Regions from separate parts of the Streptomyces sp. NPDC029122 genome, predicted to be linked through region 1. Evidence: predicted binding sites of a transcription regulator. Region 1 holds the regulator's gene; the other holds the start of a gene.
What was found. The regulator HspR, encoded in region 1, represses chaperone genes until heat shock. The targets are predictions, from matches to a motif close to TTGAGNNNNNNNNNCTCAA.
Positions count from the first base shown of each region.

Region 2: lon (endopeptidase La) is a predicted target of HspR. The motif match lies at 5,789-5,807, and genes of this name have one in related genera.

Region 1 is NZ_JBVHWK010000011.1:24-7,263, reverse strand. Features, by position in the region: gene clpB (ATP-dependent chaperone ClpB) at 1-1,927, opposite strand, end outside; gene ACZ4WZ_RS15480 (pyridoxamine 5'-phosphate oxidase family protein) at 2,086-2,490, shown strand; gene ACZ4WZ_RS15475 (Rieske (2Fe-2S) protein) at 2,665-2,979, opposite strand; gene ACZ4WZ_RS15470 (helix-turn-helix transcriptional regulator) at 3,262-4,293, shown strand; gene ACZ4WZ_RS15465 (heat shock protein transcriptional repressor HspR) at 4,399-4,863, opposite strand; gene dnaJ (molecular chaperone DnaJ) at 4,865-6,040, opposite strand; gene grpE (nucleotide exchange factor GrpE) at 6,080-6,754, opposite strand; partial or broken gene ACZ4WZ_RS15450 (Hsp70 family protein) at 6,754-7,240, opposite strand, start outside.
Region 2 is NZ_JBVHWK010000006.1:30,596-45,283, reverse strand. Features, by position in the region: gene ACZ4WZ_RS09805 (sensor histidine kinase) at 1-1,628, opposite strand, end outside; gene ACZ4WZ_RS09800 (protein phosphatase 2C domain-containing protein) at 2,008-2,781, shown strand; gene ACZ4WZ_RS09795 (MarR family winged helix-turn-helix transcriptional regulator) at 2,796-3,236, opposite strand; gene lon (endopeptidase La) at 3,370-5,766, opposite strand; gene ACZ4WZ_RS09785 (DUF4097 family beta strand repeat-containing protein) at 5,881-6,630, opposite strand; gene ACZ4WZ_RS09780 (sulfurtransferase) at 6,712-7,548, opposite strand; gene ACZ4WZ_RS09775 (glycosyltransferase family 39 protein) at 7,783-9,348, opposite strand; gene ACZ4WZ_RS09770 (hypothetical protein) at 9,384-9,935, shown strand; gene ACZ4WZ_RS09765 (response regulator transcription factor) at 10,042-10,782, shown strand; gene ACZ4WZ_RS09760 (HAMP domain-containing sensor histidine kinase) at 10,779-11,870, shown strand; gene ACZ4WZ_RS09755 (multifunctional oxoglutarate decarboxylase/oxoglutarate dehydrogenase thiamine pyrophosphate-binding subunit/dihydrolipoyllysine-residue succinyltransferase subunit) at 12,129-14,688, shown strand, end outside.

The DNA.
Region 1 (7,240 bases):
ACTCCGACATGTCGATGCGGACCATGGCCCGCTCGTCGTCGAAGAGGAAGTCCGCGAGGGCCTTGGCCAGCTCGGTCTTGCCCACGCCCGTCGGGCCCAGGAAGAGGAACGAGCCGGTCGGCCGGTCCGGGTCGGCGATGCCGGCGCGGGTGCGGCGCACGGCGTCCGCGACGGCCCGTACGGCCTCGGTCTGGCCGATCAGGCGGCGGCCCAGCTCGTCCTCCATGCGCAGGAGCTTCTGGGTCTCCCCTTCGAGGAGGCGGCCGGCCGGGATGCCCGTCCAGGCGCCGACCACGTCGGCGATGTCGTCGGGCCCGACCTCGTCCTTGACCATGGAGTCCTTCGACGCCTCGGCCGCGGCCTCGGCCTCGGTGGCCGCGGCCAGCTCGCGCTCCAGCTGCGGGATCTCTCCGTAGAGCAGCTTGGAGGCGGTGTCGAAGTCGCCGTCGCGCTGGGCGCGCTCGGCCTGGCCGCGCAGGTCGTCCAGGCGCTCCTTGAGCTCGCCGACGCGGTTGAGGGACTGCTTCTCCTTCTCCCAGCGGGCGGTGAGGCCGCGCAGCTCCTCCTCCTTGTCCGCGAGGTCCTTGCGGATCTTGTCGAGGCGCTCGCGGGAGGCGGGGTCGGACTCGTTGTTCAGGGCCAGCTCCTCCATCCGCAGGCGGTCGACGGAGCGCTGGAGCTCGTCGATCTCCACGGGCGAGGAGTCGATCTCCATGCGGAGCCGGGAGGCGGCCTCGTCGACGAGGTCGATGGCCTTGTCGGGGAGGAAGCGGGAGGTGATGTAGCGGTCGGAGAGGGTGGCGGCGGCGACGAGGGCGCTGTCGTTGATGACGACCTTGTGGTGGGCCTCGTAGCGGCCCTTGAGCCCGCGCAGGATCGCGATGGTGTCCTCGACGGTGGGCTCGGCGACCAGCACCTGCTGGAAGCGGCGCTCCAGCGCCGGGTCCTTCTCGATCCGCTCGCGGTACTCGTCGAGGGTGGTCGCGCCGACCATGCGCAGCTCGCCGCGGGCCAGCATGGGCTTGAGCATGTTGCCCGCGTCCATGGCGGAGTCCCCGCCGGCGCCGGCGCCGACGACGGTGTGCAGCTCGTCGATGAAGGTGATGATCTGGCCCTCGCTCGACTTGATCTCGGCGAGGACGGTCTTGAGCCGCTCCTCGAACTCGCCGCGGTACTTGGCGCCGGCCACCATCGCGCCGAGGTCGAGGGAGACGAGCCGCTTGCCCTTGAGGGACTCGGGGACGTCGCCCTTGACGATGCGCTGGGCCAGGCCCTCGACGACGGCGGTCTTGCCGACGCCGGGCTCGCCGATGAGCACCGGGTTGTTCTTGGTGCGGCGGGAGAGGACCTGGACGACGCGCCGGATCTCGTGGTCGCGGCCGATGACGGGGTCGAGCTTGCCGTCGCGCGCGGCGGCGGTGAAGTCGGTGCCGAACTTCTCCAGGGCCTTGTACTGGCCCTCGGGGTCGGGGGTGGTCACCCGCCGTGCTCCTCGTGCGTTCTGGAAGGCGTCCAGCAGCTTCTTCGCCGTGGCGCCCTGGGCGGACAGGACCTCACCGGCCGGTCCGCCCTTGGCGGCGACGGCGATGAGGAGGTGTTCGGTGGAGAGGTACTCGTCGCCCAGGCGGCCGGCCTGGCCGTCGGCCTCGGCCAGTACGGCGAGCAGGTCGCGGCTGGGCTGCGGGGGCGCGACGGTGGAGCCGGTGACGCTGGGCAGGGCGGCGAGCAGCCGCTCGGCCCCGGCGCGGACGGCGGCCTGGTCGGCGTCGGTGGCGACGAGCAGGTCGGTGACGTTCTCGTTGTCCTCGCCGGCGAGCAGGGCCAGCAGGAGGTGCGCGGGGGTCAGGTCGGCGTGGCCGTCCTTGACGGCCCTGCTCGTGGCCGCGTTCAGGGCGTCGCGGCTCTTGTTGGTCAGCTCGGCGTCCATTCTCGGTTTCTCCTCTCCTGCGGGCCTGGGTGGCGCTTGCGCACGACGGGCGGCGGCGTGCGGACTCTGACAGATTCAGCATCCGCAAAGTTGAGTCTATTCCACTCAAGGCCGTTCTCCTGCCGGATCGGCCGGTCCGCGGGCGTACGCTTCCGCCCATGTCCCATGACGTACTCAACCCGACGCCCGAGTACCTCGCCTTCTGGCGGGAGCGGCACGTCTGCACCCTGACCACCCCGCGGCCGGACGGCACCCCGCACGTGGTGCCGGTGGGCGTGACCTACGACCCCGAGGCGGGGCTGGCACGGGTGATCAGCAACAAGCACAGCAAGAAGGTCCGCAACGTCCTGGCGGCGCCCGGCGGCGGCGCGCGGGCGGCGGTCTGCCAGATGGAGGGCAAGCGCTGGGCCACCCTGGAGGGGCGCGCGGTCATCCGTACGGACGAGGCGTCGGTCGCCGAGGCCGTGGCGCGCTACGCGGAGCGGTACGGGCGGACGCCCTCGCCGAACCCGGACCGGGTGGTCCTGGAGATCACCCTCGACCGGGCCATGGGCCGGGCCTGAGGGCGCGCGGGGGGCGGCAGGAGTCCTCGAGCGTTTCCCGACGGGTCCTCGGGCGATTGTCCGGTTCAACCACTGGACGCGCACATCACAACGGCGCCATCGTGGTCAGGTCCACGATGGCGCCGTTGTGTGGGGGTAGCACCTGGAGCGATCTGCAACGACGGGGGAATCGCCTCAGGCACTGCGGGGGGTGGCGGTGGTGATATCGGGTTCGAAGAGCTGGTGGTCACGCTGATCGAGGTTGACGAAGACCATGCCGTACCGCACTTCGCAGCGGACGGGCTGCGGTGCGCCCCGGGGGCGGCGCAGGCAGCGGTAGGCACGGACGTCCTCGTCCTCCTCGCGCACGACGACTATCGGCTGGCCGAAAAGGGTGACCATCAGCGAGTCGCCGGCGTAGGGGATCGCCGTGGCGAGGTCGATGAACTGCCACCCGGAACGGTAGGCGGAAGCCATTTCGCGGCGGAAGTCGCGGTCGTCGGGGGTCATCAGGACGCCTTCGCAGGGGTGCTGTTCCAGCCGAAATCGCTCTCGGCCGCCGTCCCGGCCAACGAGCTGGCACCAGCCTGAGCGCTTCCCTCGTCACCGCTGACGGCGACGACTGCTCCAAAGACCGCGACGGCGGAGAAAACAACGGCAAGCGCCGAGCGAAGCATTCTCTTATACATGGTCGGCTTCGTCCTCACTTGATGGAATCCTCTCCCCCGCACTGACAGACGATGGCTCATTCAGGCACGTCAGTGCCACAGGGACGATGCATCATGTTCTTACATGTTCAGGACCCTGGGGGGTGGAGATTTGCCCAAGAGCGACATAAACCCGACACATCGCCACCCCGTCACCGAGATGTGCAGCGAGGGAGCGCGACTGTACGCCGCCGCCCTGAGCACCGGCCGCGTGGCCCGCGGCGAGGTCGTGAACGCCCCCTGCCTGCTCGAATTCGCACTGCTGCGACCCGACCCGGACGACGCGAACCAGCTGCGCGCGGTTCCTCCGTCCATCGCGCTGGCCCAGCGGCTCCATCCGATCGAACGCGAGATCCAGGAGCGCAGACGCACCGCCGTAGATCTCACCGATGCATTCGAGCCGTTCCTCACCATCAGCGCGCAGAGCCCCGCCAACACCCACGCCATCACGGTGCTGGAGGGATTCGACCAGATCAACGCCGCCATCGACCTGGCCACCGCCGAGTGCCACACCGAGGCCCTGACGGTCCAGCCGGGTGGCGCCCGCCCCACCTTCGTCCTCAGCGAGTCCCTGGAGCGGGCCACGCCGATGATCGACCGCGGGGTGAGCATCCGGACGCTCTACCAGCACACCGTGCGGCACAGCCAGGGCACGCTCGCCTACGTGGACCGGATCTCCACGGGGAAGGTGGAGATCCGCACGCTGGAGGAGCTGATAGAGCGTCTCATGATCTTCGACCGCACCGTGGCCATCATCCCCGCCAGCGACGACCGGCGGGTGGCCCTGGAACTGCGGCACCCGGGACTGGTGGACTACCTCATCAAGGTCTTCGAACAACTGTGGCGCAGAGCCGTGCCGTTGGGCGACGAGGTCACTTACACGCACCACCCGGATGGTATCTCGGGGGTCCAGAGGTCCATCGCCCAGCTGCTGATCGAGGGGCACGTGGACGAGGCGATCGCCCGTCGGCTGGGAATGAACGTACGCACCTGCCGGGCGCACATCGCGAAGCTGGCCGCCGCCCTGGGCAGCGGCAGCCGGGCCCAGCTGGGCTACCTCATCGCCCAGTCCGGGATCCTGCACAGCGCGAACCCGGCGGAGCTCCCCGAGGGCTGAGGAGGGCCCGCGGGCCCTCAGAGGGCCCGTGACGCGCGGAAGGCCCCGTCGGGCCCGCTCCGCGACGGGAGGGGGCTGACGGGGCCTTCAGGGCGCTGGGGGAGGTCAGTCGCCGGTGCGCTTGGGGCGCCAGACGACCAGTGCGTTGCCCGGCACCGGCGGCTGGTACGGGACCAGGTCGCGGCGGTACGAGGCGTGCACCTGGGCCTCGCGGGCCCGGAGGGCGGCTGCCGCTCCGTCCACGGCCGCGGACAGCTCGGCGACGCGCTGCTGGAGCGCGGCCACCTGGTTCTCCAATTCGATGATCCGCTTGATCCCCGCCAGGTTGATGCCCTCGTCCTGGGACAGCTGCTGCACCGTGCGGAGCAGTTCGATGTCCCTGGCCGAATACCGCCGGCCGCGGCCGGCCGTACGGTCCGGGGAGACCAGGCCGAGGCGGTCGTACTGGCGCAGGGTCTGGGGATGCAGGCCCGAGAGCTGGGCGGCCACCGAGATCACGTAGACCGGGGTCTCGTCGGTGAGCTGGTACGCCCCCTCGCCGAAGCGGGGCTGTCGTCGGCGGCCGTCCATGTCATGCTCCCTTCGCGGACTCGAACAGGAGGGCGCGCGGGTCCTCGGACCCGGTCGCGTCCCGGTACGTCTCCAGGGCTTCGCGGGCCTTGTCCGACAGCTCCGCCGGAACCGCGACCTCCACCGTGACGAGCAGGTCGCCGCGGGTGCCGTCCTTGCGGACCGCGCCCTTGCCGCGGGCCCGCATGGTGCGGCCGCCGGGGGTGCCCGGGGGGAGCTTCAGGGTGACCGGGGGGCCGCCCAGGGTCGGCACCTTGATGTCGGCGCCCAGAGCGGCCTCAGCGAAGGTCACCGGGACCGTCACGGTGAGGTTGTCGCCCTTGCGGCCGAACACCGGGTGCGTGCCGACGTGCACCACCACGTACAGGTCGCCCGCCGGGCCGCCCCGCTCGCCCGGCGCGCCCTTGCCGCGCAGCCGGATCCGCTGGCCGTCGGAGACGCCCGCCGGGATCCGGACCTGCATGGTGCGGGAGCTGCGGGCGCGCCCGCTGCCCTTGCACACTTCACAGGGAGTCTCCGCGATCAGGCCGCGGCCCTTGCAGTCCGCGCAGGGGTCGGTCAGCGAGAAGCCGCCGCCGCTGCCCCGGGAGACCTGGCCGGTGCCGACGCAGGTCGGGCACACCCGGGGGGTGCCGTTCTGGTCGCCGGTGCCGGAGCAGGCCTTGCAGGGGGCCTGCGAGGACATCCGCAGCGGGACGGTCGCGCCGTCCACGGCCTCCGTGAAGGAGAGGGTGACCTCCGACTCGATGTCCTGACCGCGGCGCGGCTGGGTGCGGTGGCCCGCCCCGGTGCCGGCGCCGCGGCCGAACAGGCCGCCGAAGACGTCGCCCAGGCCGCCGCCGAAGCCGCCCTGGCCGCCCTGCTGCGTACCGCCGAACAGGTCGCCCAGGTCGAAGTTGAACGAGCCGCCGCCGCCCGGGCCGGGGCGGAAGCCGCCGTTCCCGAACAGCGTGCGGGCCTCGTCGTACTCCTTGCGCTTCTTGGCGTCGCCGAGGATGTCGTTCGCCTCGGAGATCTCCTTGAAGCGCTCCTCGGCCGAGGCGTCGCCCTTGTTGGCGTCCGGGTGGAACTCGCGGGCGAGCTTCCGGTACGCCTTCTTGATCTCGGCCTCGGTGGCGTCCTTCGGGACACCGAGGACCTTGTAGTAGTCCTTCTCGACGAAGTCCTTCGTGCTCATCCCGGGTGTCCCTCCTCTCGGATCCCTACATGGTGTGCGTCAGCCCTCGTCGGGGGCATCCGTGTCCTTGTCGGACGGCGTGTCGCCGTCACCGGACTCGGACTTCGCGGCGGGAGCCGCGCCCGGCTGGGGCTCGGCCACCGCGACCCGCGCGGGGCGGATCGTGCGCTCGCCGATCCGGTACCCCGGCTGCAGGATCGCCACGCAGGTCGTCTCGGTGACGTCCGGCGCGTACGAGTGCATCAGGGCCTCGTGGATCGTCGGGTCGAAGGGCTCGCCCTCCTTGCCGAACTGCTGCAGCCCCATCTTGGCGGCGGCGGTCTCCAGCGACTCGGCCACCGACTTGAAGCCGCCGACCAGTTCGCCGTGCTCCCGCGCCCGGCCGATGTCGTCCAGGGTCGGGAGGAGCTCCGTCAGCAGGCTCGCGACCGCGATCTCCTTGACGGCGACCCGGTCCCGCTCCACGCGGCGGCGGTAGTTCTGGTACTCGGCCTGGAGCCGCTGGAGGTCCGCGGTGCGCTCGCCGAGCGCGGTACGGGCCTGGTCCAGCTGCGCCAGCAGGGCCGCTTCCTGCCCGATGCCCTGGGCCTTGTCCCCGGCCGGGGCCGCCTCGCCCTCCGTGGAGGAGTCGGCGGCCTTCGGCTCCGCGTCGTCAGCGCCGGCGCCGGTGGGGACTTCAGGCTCCTTGTCGAAACCCGGGGTCTCCTCCGACATCAGGCAGCGCCGCCCTTCGGCTTCTCGTCGTCGACGATCTCGGCGTCGACGACGTCGTCAGCGGCGTCCGCCGCGCCGGCCTGGCCCGCGTCACCGGCGGCCTGGGCGGCCTGGGCGTCGGCGTAGATGGCCTGGCCGAGCTTCTGGCTGACCGCGGCGAGCTTCTCGGTCGCGGTGCGGATCTCGGCGGTGTCCTCGCCCTTGAGCTTTTCCTTCAGCTCGGTGACGGCGGCCTCGACCTCGGCCTTGACGTCGGCCGGGACCTTGTCCTCGTTGTCCTTGACGAACTTCTCCGTCTGGTAGACGAGCTGCTCGCCCTGGTTGCGGGACTCGGCGGCCTCCTTGCGGCGCAGGTCCTCCTCCGCGTACTGCTCCGCCTCCTGGCGCATGCGGTCGACCTCGTCCTTGCCGAGCGAGGAGCCGCCGGTGACGGTCATCTTCTGCTCCTTGCCCGTGCCGAGGTCCTTGGCCGTGACGTGCATGATG
Region 2 (14,688 bases), on a different contig from region 1:
ATGGCGGCCAGGTCGACGCGCTCGTAGCGCTCGATCTCGCTGACGGCGGCCCGCATGACGTCGACCAGGGGCACGGGCAGGCTCTGGCCGTGGCCGTGCTCCTGTCCGGCGAGGACCAGCAGGTTCTCATTGTGGCGGCGCATGACCGTCGCCAGGTGGTCCAGCTTGAAGAGGGTGGCGAGCCGGTCCGGGTCGCCTTCCTTGGACTCCAGTTCCTCGATGACGGCGAGCTGGCGCTCGACGAGGCCGAGGGTGCGCAGGGAGAGCGAGACGGAGGTCGTCGACATGATGCGGCGGTGCTCTTCCAGCCCCGCGCGCAGCTGCTTGAGTTCCTGTTCCAGGGCGTCGCGGCTGCCGGCGAGGGCCTCGTTGCGGCCGATGAGGCGGCGCCGGTCGGCGTCGAGCCCGGCGACCCTGGTGTGCAGGGCGACCGTCTGTTCGCGGACCGCGTTGAGGTGGCGCACGACCTCGGCGAACTCGTCGTTGCGGCCGGTGAAGCGGACCGGCTCCTGCGAGCCCTCGGGGGTCGCGAGCCGTGCCGCGCCGCGGCGCAGCACGGAGAGCGGGCGGGTGAGGGAGCGGGCGACGGCGGTGGAGAAGCCGACGACGAAGAGGAAGAGGACGCCGAGTCCGGCGACCATCAGCTCCAGCCGGGTCACGTCGTCGTCGCGCAGGGTGGTGAAGGCGGTGGCCCGGTCACCGGCGAGGGTGGACTCCACCGAGCGCATCCGGTCGATGCGGGCGGTGAGGGCGGCGGAGACGGCGCCGGTGTCGGTGGCCCTGCGGTCGGCGGGGGTCAGGGTGGGCCGGTCGGTGAGCCGCTTGAGGTGGTCCTCGGCGGCCTTGACCTCGGGGCCGGTGACGGTGGCGGCGAGGGTCTGGCGTACGCCGGGCCGGGCGGCGCGCGCGAAGTCGTCGAGGGCGGCCTGTTCGCGAACCCGGGAGCGCTGGGCGGCGCCGGTGAGCTCGTCGGCGACGGCGGAGTTCGGCGCCTGCTCGGCGCGGGGGACGGACAGGGCCGCGAGCAGCAGTCCGCGGGTGGCCGAGGCCTGGTCGACGGCCTGGCCGAGGGGGGCCATGGGCCGGGTGACGGCCAGGGCGGCCTCGGCGCGGGGCGGGGTGAGTTCGGCGAGGCGGTCGCCGGGCGCGAGGAGTTCGGTGAGGAGTCCGGCGTAGGCCTGGTGTGCGGCGAGGGCGGTGCCCTTGCCGTCGACGGCTTCGGCGCGGACGGCCTTGACCTTGCCGAGGGCGCGGGCGAGTTCCGCGTCGGCCTCCGGCTTGAGTTCGGCGATCTGCCGGTCGGTGCGCGCGGTGCGTTCGTCGACGGCGCCCTTGGCGTTGCCGGGCCGGCCCTTGGCCGCGTACTCGACGACGGCGTCGCGCTCGTCGCCGAGGAGGTGGGCGAGGGTGAGGGCGTGCCGGGTCTGTTCCGCCAGGGTGACCAGGCGCTGGGAGTCGTTCAGTTCCCTCGTGGCGGAAACGACGGCGGGGGTGCCCGCCGCGAGGACGGTGAGTCCGGCGACTGCTACTCCGACCACCAGCCTGCTGCGGACGCGTACGCGCCGTCCTGCCTTGGCGGGTCCGTCGGCGCTGGCGGTGCCGTTCTTCCGAGACCGCTTTTTCTGCACCGGTGCTCGCAATCCTGTACGTGTGCTCGTGCTCGTCTACTCGTGTGGCCGAGGTAACGGCCGGTCAACAAGTAAACGCCCCCTGCCCCCTCGTACCGCCTCAGACCTTCGCAGTGTGTTGGGAGGAGAGCCGCACATCGCCCACCCGGCCACTCGAAGGAGTGAACATCACGGAGGAGCGGCCGACCAACTCGGGCACCGCGTGTCAGGGGCCCGCCGTGGACGGGTGGTTGAAAGAACGCGGCGGGCTTTGGCAGTATGCGCGCCCACATTTCGCGGGGAGCGGGCGGGAGGGGCCGTCGGACGGTCCGGCACCCCACCGCCGGCATTGGTACGGACCTGACTCCCTCCGCCGGGCCCGGCCGGGCAGAATGCCCGCATGCGCATCGACCTGGCCTCCGATCCCGGCAACCCGGAACACCCCAATCAGGACTGGGTGTCGGCGTCGGCACCCGCTTCGGGAGGGGGCGTCGTGATCGTCCTGGACGGGGTCACCCCGCCCCGCGGGGACGACGGATGCGTGCACGGAGTGCCCTGGTTCTCCACCCGGCTCGGCGGCCGATTGACCGAACTGTCCGGATCGCGGCGGGACATGCCCCTGGACCGGGTCCTGGCCCGGGCCATCGCCGACACCGCCGACGCGCACCGCGACACCTGTGACCTTTCTCACGTACGGACCCCGCAGGCGACGGTGGTGATGGTCCGCTGGGACGAGGCGTACGTGGAGCACCTCGTGCTCTCGGATTCCGTGCTCCTGCTCCGCGGACCCGGCGGTGCGGTCACGCCGGTGCTCGACGACCGGCTGGACCGGGTGCCGGGCGAGGTGCGCGGCTCGGTGGCGGCGACCGACGCGCTGCGCAACGCCGAGGGGGGCTTCTTCACGGCGGCCGCGGACCCGGCGGTGGCGACCCGGGCCGTCACCGGGCGCACCCCGCGCGCGGAGGTGCGGGCGGTGGCCGCGCTGACGGACGGGGCGAGCCGCTGGACGGACACGTTCGGGGAGGGCGACTGGGCGGCCTGCCTGGACGTGCTGCGCAAGGAGGGCGCGCAGGGGCTGATCGGGCGGGTCCGGGCCGTGGAGTCGGATCCGCTGCGCCCGCCGGCCCGGTACAAGCGGCACGACGACGCCTCGGCGGTGTACGCGGAGCTGTGAGCCGCCCGGCGGGGCTACTCCTCGCCGGAGTTCAGCTGGTTGAGCAGTCTGGCCAGCTCCGCGACCTCGCCCCGGTCCCAGTCCGCCAGCTTGCGCATGTACCGCTCGCGCCGGGCCCCCCGTACGCGCAGGAACCGCTCCCGGCCCTCCGCGGTGAGACCGACGAGGAAGGCACGGCCGTCCGCGGGGTCCGGCTCGCGGGCCACCAGCCCCAGCACCTCCAGGGCGCGCAGCTGGCGGCTCATGGTGGCCTTGCCGACGCCGAAGTAGGCGGCCAGCTCGGTGGCCCGCTGGCGGCCGGCCGCCTCCAGCCGGACCAGCAGCCCGTACGCGGCCGGTTCCAGCTCGGGGTGCAGGGCGCGGGCCATTTCGCCGGAGGAGGCCCGTGCACGCCTCAGGAAGACGGACAGCTCCCGCTCCAGGGCGAGGAACTCCTGGTCTTCGCTGCCGTGCACGTGCCGCTCCCATCGATGGCGGGGCGCACCGTGGCACCCCTGTTCGGGACCAGTATTTCGCAGCGGGCACGCCGACGGCCCGGGGCCCCGCCGTGGGGGTCCCCCGGGCTGCCGGAGAAGGGGCCGGGGCCGGTCAGGCGGCCTTGCCGAAGGACACCACGGCCGGGGCGAGGGCGAGCTCCAGCACCTGGCGCACGTCCGTCACCGGGTGCACCTCCAGCCCCTCCAGCACCTCGCTCGGGACGTCGTCCAGATCGGCCTCGTTCCGCTTGGGGATGATCACGGTGGTCAGCCCGGCCCGGTGCGCGGCGAGCAGCTTCTGCTTGACCCCTCCGATCGGGAGCACCCGTCCGGTCAGCGACACCTCACCGGTCATGGCCACGTCCGTGCGCACCTGGCGGCCGGACAGCAGCGAGGCCAGCGCGGTGGTCATGGTGATGCCCGCGCTCGGGCCGTCCTTGGGGACGGCGCCCGCCGGGAAGTGGATGTGCACGCCCCGGTCCTTCAGGTCGGCGACCGGCAGCTCCAGCTCCGCGCCGTGCGAGCGCAGGAAGCTGAGGGCGATCTGCGCCGACTCCTTCATGACGTCGCCCAGCTGGCCCGTGAGGGTCAGCCCGGCGGCGCCGGTCTCCGGGTCGGCGAGCGAGGCCTCGACGAACAGGACGTCGCCCCCGGCCCCGGTCACGGCGAGGCCGGTGGCCACGCCGGGCACCGCGGTACGCCGCTCCGCCGGGTCCTGGGCGGACTCCGGGACGTGGTGCGGCCGGCCGATCAGGCCGCGCAGCTCGCCCGCCCCGATGGCGAAGGGGAACTCGCGCTCGCCCAGCTCGTGCTGGGCGGCGACCTTGCGCAGGAGGCGGGCGATGGACCGCTCCAGGGTGCGCACGCCGGCCTCGCGGGTGTACTCGCCCGCCAGCTTGCGCAGCGCGTCCTCCTGGAGGTCCACTTCCTCGGCGGTCAGGCCGGCGCGCTCCAGCTGGCGGGGCAGCAGGTGGTCGCGGGCGATGACGATCTTCTCGTCCTCGGTGTACCCGTCGAGGCGGACCAGTTCCATGCGGTCGGCGAGGGCCTCGGGGATGGATTCCAGGACGTTGGCGGTCGCGAGGAAGACCACGTCGCTGAGGTCCAGCTCCACCTCCAGGTAGTGGTCCCGGAAGGTGTGGTTCTGCGCGGGGTCCAGGACCTCCAGCAGGGCGGCCGCCGGGTCGCCCCGGAAGTCGGAGCCGACCTTGTCGATCTCGTCGAGGAGCACGACCGGGTTCATGGACCCGGCCTCCTTGATGGCCCGCACGACACGGCCGGGCAGGGCGCCGACGTAGGTCCGCCGGTGGCCGCGGATCTCGGCCTCGTCCCGCACCCCGCCGAGGGCCACGCGTACGAACTTGCGGCCCATGGCATGGGCCACGCTCTCGCCGAGCGAGGTCTTCCCGACACCGGGCGGGCCCACGAGCGCGAGCACGGCGCCCCCGCGGCGGCCCCCGATGACGCCCATCCCCCGCTCGCCGCGCCGCTTGCGCACGGCGAGGTACTCGGTGATGCGGTCCTTCACGTCGTCCAGCCCCGCGTGCTCGGCGTCGAGGACCGCCCGGGCGCCCTGGATGTCGTACTCGTCCTCGGTGCGCTCGTTCCAGGGCAGCTCCAGCACCGTGTCCAGCCAGGTGCGGATCCAGGAGCCCTCCGGGCTCTGGTCGCTGGCCCGCTCCAGCTTGTCGACCTCCTTGAGCGCGGCCTCCCGTACCTTCTCGGGCAGGTCGGCGGCCTCGACGCGGGCCCGGTAGTCGTCGGACTCCTCGCCCTCCTTCTCCCCGCCCAGCTCGCGCAGCTCCTTGCGGACCGCCTCCAGCTGGCGGCGCAGCAGGAACTCCCGCTGCTGCTTGTCGACGCCGTCCTGGACGTCCTTGGCGATGGACTCGGCGACGTCCTGCTCGGCGAGGTGGTCGGTGAGCGCCTTGACGGCGAGCCGGAGCCGGGCGACCGGGTCGATGGTCTCCAGCAGCTCCACCTTCTGCGCCACGGTCAGGAACGGCGAGTACCCGCTGTTGTCGGCGAGGGCGGACACCCCGTCGATCTGCTGCACCCGGTCCACGACCTGCCAGGCGCCGCGCTTCTTGAGCCAGCTGGTGGCGAGGGCCTTGTACTCCTTGACGAGCTCGGCGACGGCCCCGGGCAGCGGGTCGGGCACCTTCTCGTCGACGGTCTCCCCCTCGACCCAGAGCGCCGCTCCCGGCCCGGTGGTCCCGGCGCCGATCCGGACGCGGCCGCGCCCGCGGATCAGCGCCCCGGGATCCCCGTCGGAGAGCCGCCCGACCTGCTCGACGGTCCCCAGCACTCCGATCCCCGCGTACTTGCCGTCGACCCGCGGCACGAGCAGCACCCGGGGCTTCCCGCTCCCGGCCGCCGCCTGCGCCGCCTCGACGGCCGCGCGCACCTCGGCGTCGGACAGGTCCAGGGGAACGACCATCCCGGGCAGCACGACCTCGTCGTCGAGCGGCAGTACGGGCAGGGTGAGCGTTACGGACGTCGAAGCCATGATCTTCCCTCCGGCAGTGAAGTTGAGCTATGCCGACTCAATGCTTCTGCGTCGCCCATTGTTCCCCAACACCCGTTCGCCGGGGGCGAACAACACCGGAAGCCCGACGCACCGTCAGCTCGGTACGGAAAGCCGGATGTCGCCGGAGCCGGTGCGCACCGTGATGCGGGAGGGGGCGTCGGGGGTGTCGGTGAGGGAGACGTCGCGCTCGCCCGAGCCGGTGGTGGCCGACACCCGGTACGGGGCCTGCGGCGTCCTCAGGGTCACGTCGCCCGAGCCGGTCGTGAAGGACACCGAGGCCGGCGCCTTCTCGAAGCCGACGGCGGCGTCCCCGGAGCCCGACCGGAACTCGAACTCGGAGCCGGACAGGCCTTCGGCCCTGAGGTCCCCGGAGGAGGTACGGATCCTCAGCGGGCCCGTGATCCGCTCGGCCCGGACATCGCCGGAGGAGGAGTCCAGCTCGGCGGAGGCCACGCCCCTCACCGTGATGTCACCGCTGCTGCTGCCGGCCTTGACCCGTGCCGAGGCCGGCACCTCCAGCCGGTAGTCGACCCAGCAGGTGTCCCCGTCGCCCGGGCAGCCGTCGGTGAAGCTCAGCACCCCGGCCGAGACCCGCTGACCGGGCACGGGCGCGGTGTCGCCCCGGTAGTGCGCGACGCGGCGGACGGTCACCCCGGGGCCGCCGCCCGGCACGACCTCGACGGAACCCCGCCGAAGGCCCGTCAGCTCCACCGCGGTGACCGCCTCGGTGACGGTGGTGTCCGCGTCGGCGGTCTTCAGCCTGGCCTCCTCCACGAACGAGCAGCCCGACAGGAGGAGGACGGCGGCGGTGGCGGCGAGGACGGTACGGGTCAAGGTGCGCATGCGGCCGAGTCTGCCGAGCCGGGGGCCCGCCCGCGCTGGTGCAGGTATCCGGAGCCGCGGTGGGGTTAACCCCACCCCCGGTCAGGACCCGGTCACCACCGGCCGCAGCTCCGAGGGCAGGCCCCACTCGCTCCACGAGCCGTCGTACACCGCCGGCCCTTCGTACCCGGCGAGGGTGGCGCCCAGCGCGAGCACGCAGGCCGTGACGCCCGAACCGCAGCTGAAGTACAGCCGCTCCCGCTCCCCCGCCAACGCCCCGAAGACCTCGCGGAGTTCCCCGGCGGGGCGCATCAGCCCGCCCGGCCCCTGGAGCTCGCCGAACGGCAGGTTCAGCGCGCCCGGCATGTGCCCGCCCCGGAGCCCCGGCCGGGGCTCCGGGGCGGTGCCGGCGAAGCGCTCCCGGGTACGGGCGTCGAGCACGGCGGCGGCCGGGTCGGCGAGGGCGGCCGAGACGGCGGCGGCGTCCACCAGCAGCCCGGCGCGGGGCCGGGCGGTGAAGGAGCCGCGCGGGCCGTCGTACGCCGCCGCCGCGGCCTCGACGGGCAGCCCGGCCGCGGCCCACGCGGGCAGGCCCCCGTCCAGCACGGCCGCCCGGTCGAAGCCCATCGCGCGCAGCATCCACCAGGCCCGGGCGCTGGAGTAGATCCCGGCGCCGTCGTAGACCACCACCGTGTCGGAGTCGTCCACCCCGAGCCCCCGCAGGGCCTCGGCGAACGCCTCCGGGGAGGGCATCGTGTGCGGGGCCGCCGCGGAGTGGTCGGAGAGGGCACCGTCGAGGTCGAAGGGCCGCGCGGCCGGGATCCTCGCGGGGGCCCCGCGGTGGGCCCCGACGGAGGCGTCGAACACCACGACCTCTGCGAGGTGCGCGGCGAGCCAGTCCGTCCCGACGAGGGGGCCGGGTATCTCGGTCACGGGCATACGGGGCCTCCTGGTCGGTACGTGCCGGTCCCCCTTTCTAACGCAGCCGCGCGCCGGGTGGCCGCCGCCACCGCTGCGCGGGGCCGTTCCCCTACCCGTCCTTCGCCCGTTCCCCGGGCTGTGCCCGGCCCCTTCCTGGGGGCCAGCCCCCAGACCCCCGCGCCTCAAACGCCGGCGAGGCTGGGATGGGCAGCTGCGCAAGGGGGCGGGGACGGGGTGGGGTGTCGTCCGGGGCTAGAACGAGATGAATTCGGCGCCCGGTACCCCGTACCACTCAGACCCGGAACGGGCGCCGAACATCGAAGCCCGCCCCGGACGACACCCCACCCCGGCACCGACCCCGACCCGAAACCACCCCGTCAAACCCCCGCCTGACCGGGCAACCGCCCGGCAGGACACCCCGTCCACCCCCCAACCGCCCGACGGAGTCACCCGCGCGTACACCGCCACCCGCCCCCCGCGCACCGCCGTCACCGAGCAGCGCTCGAACCCGGCCGCCAGGGCCTCGCGCTTCGCCGCCTCGCCCGGGTACGGGTCCAGGGGCTGGCCGGGCGGGTCCAGCAGGGCGATCACCCTCGGGGAGGCCAGGACCGCGGCCCGGATGCGGTCCGGCGGGAGCTCCGTGCCGTGGAGGGTCGCCGAGTCCAGCGGGGTCCCGGACAGGGCCACGTCGCGCAGGGTCCCGTACACCCCCGGCGACGACAGCAGCCACTCCCGCCGCCGCGAGGGCATGAACAGCACCGCGTCCCCCGGCCGCGCCCGCTCCCGCACCGCCGCCGCGACGGCGAGCGCGTCGTCCTTGCGCGCCTCCGGGGTCCGCAGCCACACCGACCACGCCCCGAAGGGCAGCAGGAGCACCCCCACCAGGGCCCACGGCAACCACCCCCGCGCCCCCGCCAGCCGCACTCCCGCGAGCACCGCGAGGCCGGCCAGCGCGTAGAGGACGTACCGGTCGACGTACCAGGGGTGCACCACCGAGACCGCCATGAGCACCCCCGGCGGCAGCAGGGCGAGGGGGGCGGCCGCCCGGACGGCCCCCCGGTCGGGAACCCCCCGGGCCAGCAGGGCCGCCGCCGCCACGACCACCCCGTACGCCGCCCAGTCCTGCCACGAGGGCCGCCCCAGCCATCCGAGCTGCGCCTGCGCCTGCCGCGCGCTCACCAGCGCCAGCGGCAGCAGCCCGGCGAGGACGGCGCCCGCCGCCCACCGCCAGCCCCGCGCCCGCCACGCGGTGAACGCGTGCGCCGGCAGGGCCAGTACGGCGAACTCGTGCAGCCAGCAGCCCAGCAGCAGCACCACCGCGTAGGCGGCCCACCGTTCGCGCAGCATCAGGTACGTCGCCCAGGCCACGGCGGCCGCGACCAGTGCGTACGAGCGCCCCTCCTGCGCGTACGTCTGCACCGGCGGCAGCACGGCGTACGCGGTGCCGGCGATCAGCGCGGCCCGCTCCCCCGCCAGCCGGTGCGCCACCGCGGCCACTCCGGCGGCGGCGAGGGCCGTGCCGGCCACGGACGGCGACCGCAGCGCCCACACGCCCCCGTCCCACAGGGCGAAGACCGCGTGCATCAGGAGGTAGTGGAGGCCGTGCACGGCGTCGACCTGGGCCAGCAGTTCCGCCAGCCCGCCGAGGGGCCGGTGCGCGACCTGCCAGGTGGTGGACTCGTCGCGCCACATGCTCCCGCCGCGCGGCAGCCCCCACAGCCCGAGGAGGACGGCGGTCAGCGGGGGCAGCCAGCGCCAGGGGGTGATGCGGCGGATGACGGCCTCCGGGTGCTTTCCGTTGCGGGGCGGGGCCTCCATACTCGGTGTTCGTCGGAGTACCTGCGGAGGTGGGTGTGCGAGCGATCCGAGCGGCCGGGGCCGCGGCGGTGGTGCCGCTGGGCGCGTTGCTGGTGCTGGCGGGATGCGCCGGCGAACCCGGCGGGGCCCCGGAGGCGACGGCTGCGACGGCACCCCGGACGGCACCGGCACCGGCGTCCACAACCGCCACCGCGACGCCCACGACCCCGCCCCCGACGCCCGCGGCCACGCCGCCGCCCCCCGCCGCGCGGACCCTGGTCCGCGTCACCCGCAGCGGGGGTTTCGCCGGCCAGACCCGTACCGTCCTCGTCAACGGCGACGGCTCCTGGACCCTGGTGGACGGCAAGGCCCGTGACCTGCGCTCGGGGAAGCTGGACCCACCCCGGCTGGAGGTCCTGCGGTCCGCGCTGCGGGAGGCCGACTTCGCGCGCCTGCCCCGTGTGGCGACGGCCGATCCGCCGGTCTACGACGGGTTCACGTACGCCTTCGTGCACGGCGGTTTCGAGGTCGCCTCGGACGAGACCGCGCTGGCCCCGGCCCTGCGGAAGGTGCTGGACGCGCTGCCCGGATTCGACGCACCGGGATGAATCTCTGATTCCGGATGACCCCGGCTCCTGTCCGAACCCCGCATAGCCGCAGGCCGGTGCCTCCTCTACGCTGCACCCCATCACGCGGGATCTTCAGGGGCGGGACATGGAACAGACACACACCACCCACAACGTCGCCGCGGCCACCCCAGGTGCCCAGCGGCGCGTGCTCGTGGTCGAGGACGACCGCACCATCGCCGACGCCATCGCGGCCCGGCTGCGGGCCGAGGGCTTCCAGGTGCAGGCGGCGTACGACGGGCCTGCCGCCGTCGCGGCCGCCGAGAGCTGGCAGCCCGAGCTGCTGGTGCTGGACGTCATGCTGCCCGGCTTCGACGGGCTGGAGGTCTGCCGCCGGGTCCAGGCCCAGCGGCCGGTGCCGGTGCTGATGCTCACGGCCCGGGACGACGAGACCGACATGCTGGTCGGTCTCGGGGTCGGGGCCGACGACTACATGACGAAGCCGTTCTCCATGCGCGAGCTGGCGGCGCGGGTGCACGTACTGCTGCGCCGGGTGGAGCGTGCCACGCTGGCCGCGACGGCCCCGCGCGGGGCGACGCTGCGCCTGGGCGACCTGGAGATCGACCACGCGCAGCGCAGGGTGCGGGTGCAGGCGGAGGACGTGCACCTGACACCGACCGAGTTCGACCTGCTGGTGTGCCTGGCGGGCACGCCGCGGGCGGTGCTCTCGCGGGAGCAGCTGCTGGCGGAGGTGTGGGACTGGGCCGACGCGTCGGGGACCCGTACGGTCGACAGCCACATCAAGGCCCTGCGGCGGAAGATCGGCGCCGACCGGATCCGTACGGTCCACGGCGTCGGGTACGCCCTGGAGACCCCGGCGCAGGCGTGAGCGGCCCGTCCCGCCGGCCGGGGCCGCGGCCCTACTCGCCGTTCTCGATCAAGACGAAGCTGGGCGTGCTCGTCGTGGTCTCGGTGTTCATCACCACGGGGCTGCTGATGGTGGCCCTGCGCACGGCCACGGAGCTGCGGTTCATCACGGTCTTCTCGGTGATCGCCTCGATGCTGATCACCCAGTTCGTGGCGCACGGCCTGACGGCGCCGCTGGACGAGATGACGACGGTGGCCCGGGCGATCTCCCACGGGGACTACACGCGCCGGGTGCGCGGCGCCGGGCGCCGCGACGAGCTCGGCGATCTGGCCTCGACGATCAACCGGATGGCCGACGATCTCGAGGCGGAGGACAGGCACCGTCGAGAACTGGTCGCGAACGTCTCGCACGAGCTGCGCACGCCGATCGCGGCGCTGCGGGCGGTGCTGGAGAACGTGGTGGACGGGGTCTCGGATGCCGATCCGGAGACCATGCGGACCATGCTCAAGCAGGCCGAGCGGCTCGGCCGGCTGGTGGACACCCTGCTGGACCTGTCGCGGGTGGACAACGGGGTGGTGCCGCTGAAGGCGCGCCGGTTCGAGGTGTGGCCGTACCTGTCGGGGGTGCTGAAGGAGTCGGGGCTGGCGGCTGCCGGGCGGCCGGGGCTGACGTCCGGTTCGGGCGGACATACCCGTAATGACGTGCATCTTCACCTGGACGTGCATCCTCCGGAACTGTCCGCGTACGCGGACGCCGAGCGGCTGCACCAGGTGGTGGCGAACCTGATCGACAACGCGGTCAAGCACAGCCCCGCGCACGGCCGGGTCACGGTCCGGGCCCGGGCCGGGGAGGCGCCGGGCAGCCTGGCGCTGGAGGTCGTGGACGAGGGGCCGGGGATCCCGGAGGCGGAGCGGCACCGGGTCTTCGAGCGGTTCAACCGGGGCTCCGCCGGGGCCGGGGACGGCGCGGGCGACGGGGGCACCGGTCTGGGGCTGGCGATCGCCCGCTGGGCCGTGGGCCTGCACGGGGGCCACATCGGTGTGGCCGAATCGTCACGGGGCTGCCGGATCCTCGTCACCCTTCCGGGCAGCTCACAGGTGCCGTCTTGACGTAGGGTTCGAGCGGGAAGGACATGATCTCGGCCACACGTGCCCGAGGTCGTCAGGGGTGCGAGGCCTAGGGGGTCGCAACCTGGCTGCCCCCTACCCGAACCACGCTTGTTTCCCGCCATTCCGATGGGTGAAACCCGCCGTTCGGTGTGACCTGCGCGACGGAAGTCCCGCCCGGCCTGCATCACACGCCCTGGGAGGCGTAGCCTTTATCCCCGCTGTCCATACCTTGTGAAGCGGAAGAGGGCGGTTGCCGCCGTGTCGCCACAGTCCCCCAGTAACCCGAGCACCACGACCGACGCAGCAGAGGGCGGGAAGAACCCCGCCTCAGGCTTCGGCGCGAATGAGTGGCTCGTCGACGAGATCTATCAGCAGTACCTCCAGGACCCGAATTCGGTCGACCGGGCCTGGTGGGACTTCTTCGCCGACTACAAGCCGGGGGGCGCTGCCGCCCCGGTGAAGGCGGACGAAGCCGTCAAGACCCCGACGACGGACGGCGCCTCCGCACAGGCCGCCACCGCCACCGCCGGGATTCCGCAGGCCGTCGACGCCGCCACGGGGGCGGCGCCTGCCGCGCCCGCCGCCGCGCCCACACCTGTGTCAGCTCCTGCCCCTGCTCCTGCCACCCCCTCTGGTGCCCCTGCTGTGACTGTCACCTCCCAGGCCCCGGCCGCCGCACCGGCCGCGCCCGCCCCGGCTCCTGCCGCCACCACGCCGGCCCAGAAGGCCGCGCCCGCCACCGAGGCCCCCGCCGGGCCCGAGCTGGTGACGCTCCGCGGCCCCGCCGCCGCCGTGGCCAAGAACATGAACGCCTCGCTGGAAGTGCCGACGGCCACGTCCGTCCGCGCCGTCCCGGTGAAGCTGCTGTTCGACAACCGCATCGTCATCAACAACCACCTCAAGCGCGCCCGGGGCGGGAAGATCTCCTTCACGCACCTGATCGGCTACGCGATGGTGCAGGCCATCAAGGCCATGCCGTCCATGAACTACTCCTTCGCGGAGAAGGACGGCAAGCCGACCCTGGTCAAGCCGGAGCACGTGAACTTCGGCCTCGCGATCGACCTGGTGAAGCCGAACGGCGACCGTCAGCTCGTCGTCGCCGGCATCAAGAAGGCCGAGACCCTCAACTTCTTCGAGTTCTGGCAGGCCTACGAGGACATCGTGCGCCGCGCCCGCGTCGGCAAGCTGACGATGGACGACTTCACCGGCGTCACCGTCTCGCTGACCAACCCCGGCGGCCTGGGCACCGTCCACTCCGTGCCCCGCCTGATGCCCGGACAGTCGGTCATCATGGGCGTCGGCTCCATGGACTACCCCGCCGAGTTCCAGGGCACCTCGCAGGACACCCTGAACAAGCTGGGCATCTCCAAGGTCATGACCCTGACCTCGACCTACGACCACCGGGTCATCCAGGGTGCGGCCTCCGGCGAGTTCCTGCGCATCGTCGCGAACCTCCTCCTCGGCGAAGAGGGCTTCTACGACTCCGTCTTCGAGTCGCTGCGCATCCCGTACGAGCCGGTCCGCTGGAACCGCGACATCGACGCCTCGCACGACGACGACGTCACGAAGGCCGCCCGCGTCTTCGAGCTGATCCACTCCTACCGGGTCCGCGGCCACGTCATGGCCGACACCGACCCGCTGGAGTACAAGCAGCGCAAGCACCCCGACCTCGACATCACCGAGCACGGCCTCACCCTGTGGGACCTGGAGCGCGAGTTCGCGGTCGGCGGCTTCTCCGGCAAGTCGATGATGAAGCTGCGCGACATCCTCGGCGTGCTGCGCGACTCGTACTGCCGCACCACCGGCGTCGAGTTCATGCACATCCAGGACCCGAAGCAGCGCCGCTGGATCCAGGACCGCATCGAGCGCCCGCACACCAAGCCGGAGCGCGAGGAGCAGCTGCGCATCCTGCGCCGCCTGAACGCGGCGGAGGCCTTCGAGACCTTCCTGCAGACGAAGTACGTCGGCCAGAAGCGCTTCTCCCTGGAGGGCGGCGAGTCCGTCATCCCGCTGCTCGACGCCGTCATCGACTCGGCCGCCGAGGCCCGCCTCGAAGAGGTCGTCATCGGCATGGCCCACCGCGGCCGCCTGAACGTCCTCGCGAACATCGTCGGCAAGTCGTACGCGCAGATCTTCCGCGAGTTCGAGGGCAACCTCGACCCGAAGTCGATGCACGGCTCCGGCGACGTCAAGTACCACCTGGGCGCCGAGGGCACCTTCACCGGCCTGGACGGCGAGCAGATCAAGGTCTCGCTCGTCGCCAACCCCTCCCACCTGGAGGCGGTCGACCCGGTCCTGGAGGGTGTCGCCCGCGCCAAGCAGGACGTCATCAACAAGGGCGGTACGGACTTCACCGTCCTGCCGCTGGCGCTGCACGGTGACGCGGCCTTCGCCGGCCAGGGCGTGGTCGCCGAGACGCTGAACATGTCGCAGCTGCGCGGCTACCGCACCGGCGGTACCGTCCACGTCGTCATCAACAACCAGGTCGGTTTCACCGCCGCCCCGGAGTCCTCGCGTTCCTCGATGTACGCGACCGACGTGGCCCGCATGATCGAGGCGCCGATCTTCCACGTGAACGGTGACGACCCGGAGGCCGTGGTCCGCGTCGCGCGGCTCGCCTTCGAGTTCCGCCAGGCGTTCAACAAGGACGTGGTCATCGACCTCATCTGCTACCGCCGCCGCGGCCACAACGAGTCCGACAACCCGGCGTTCACGCAGCCGCTGATGTACGACCTGATCGACAAGAAGCGCTCGGTGCGCAAGCTGTACACCGAGTCCCTCATCGGTCGCGGCGACATCACGCTGGAAGAGGCCGAGC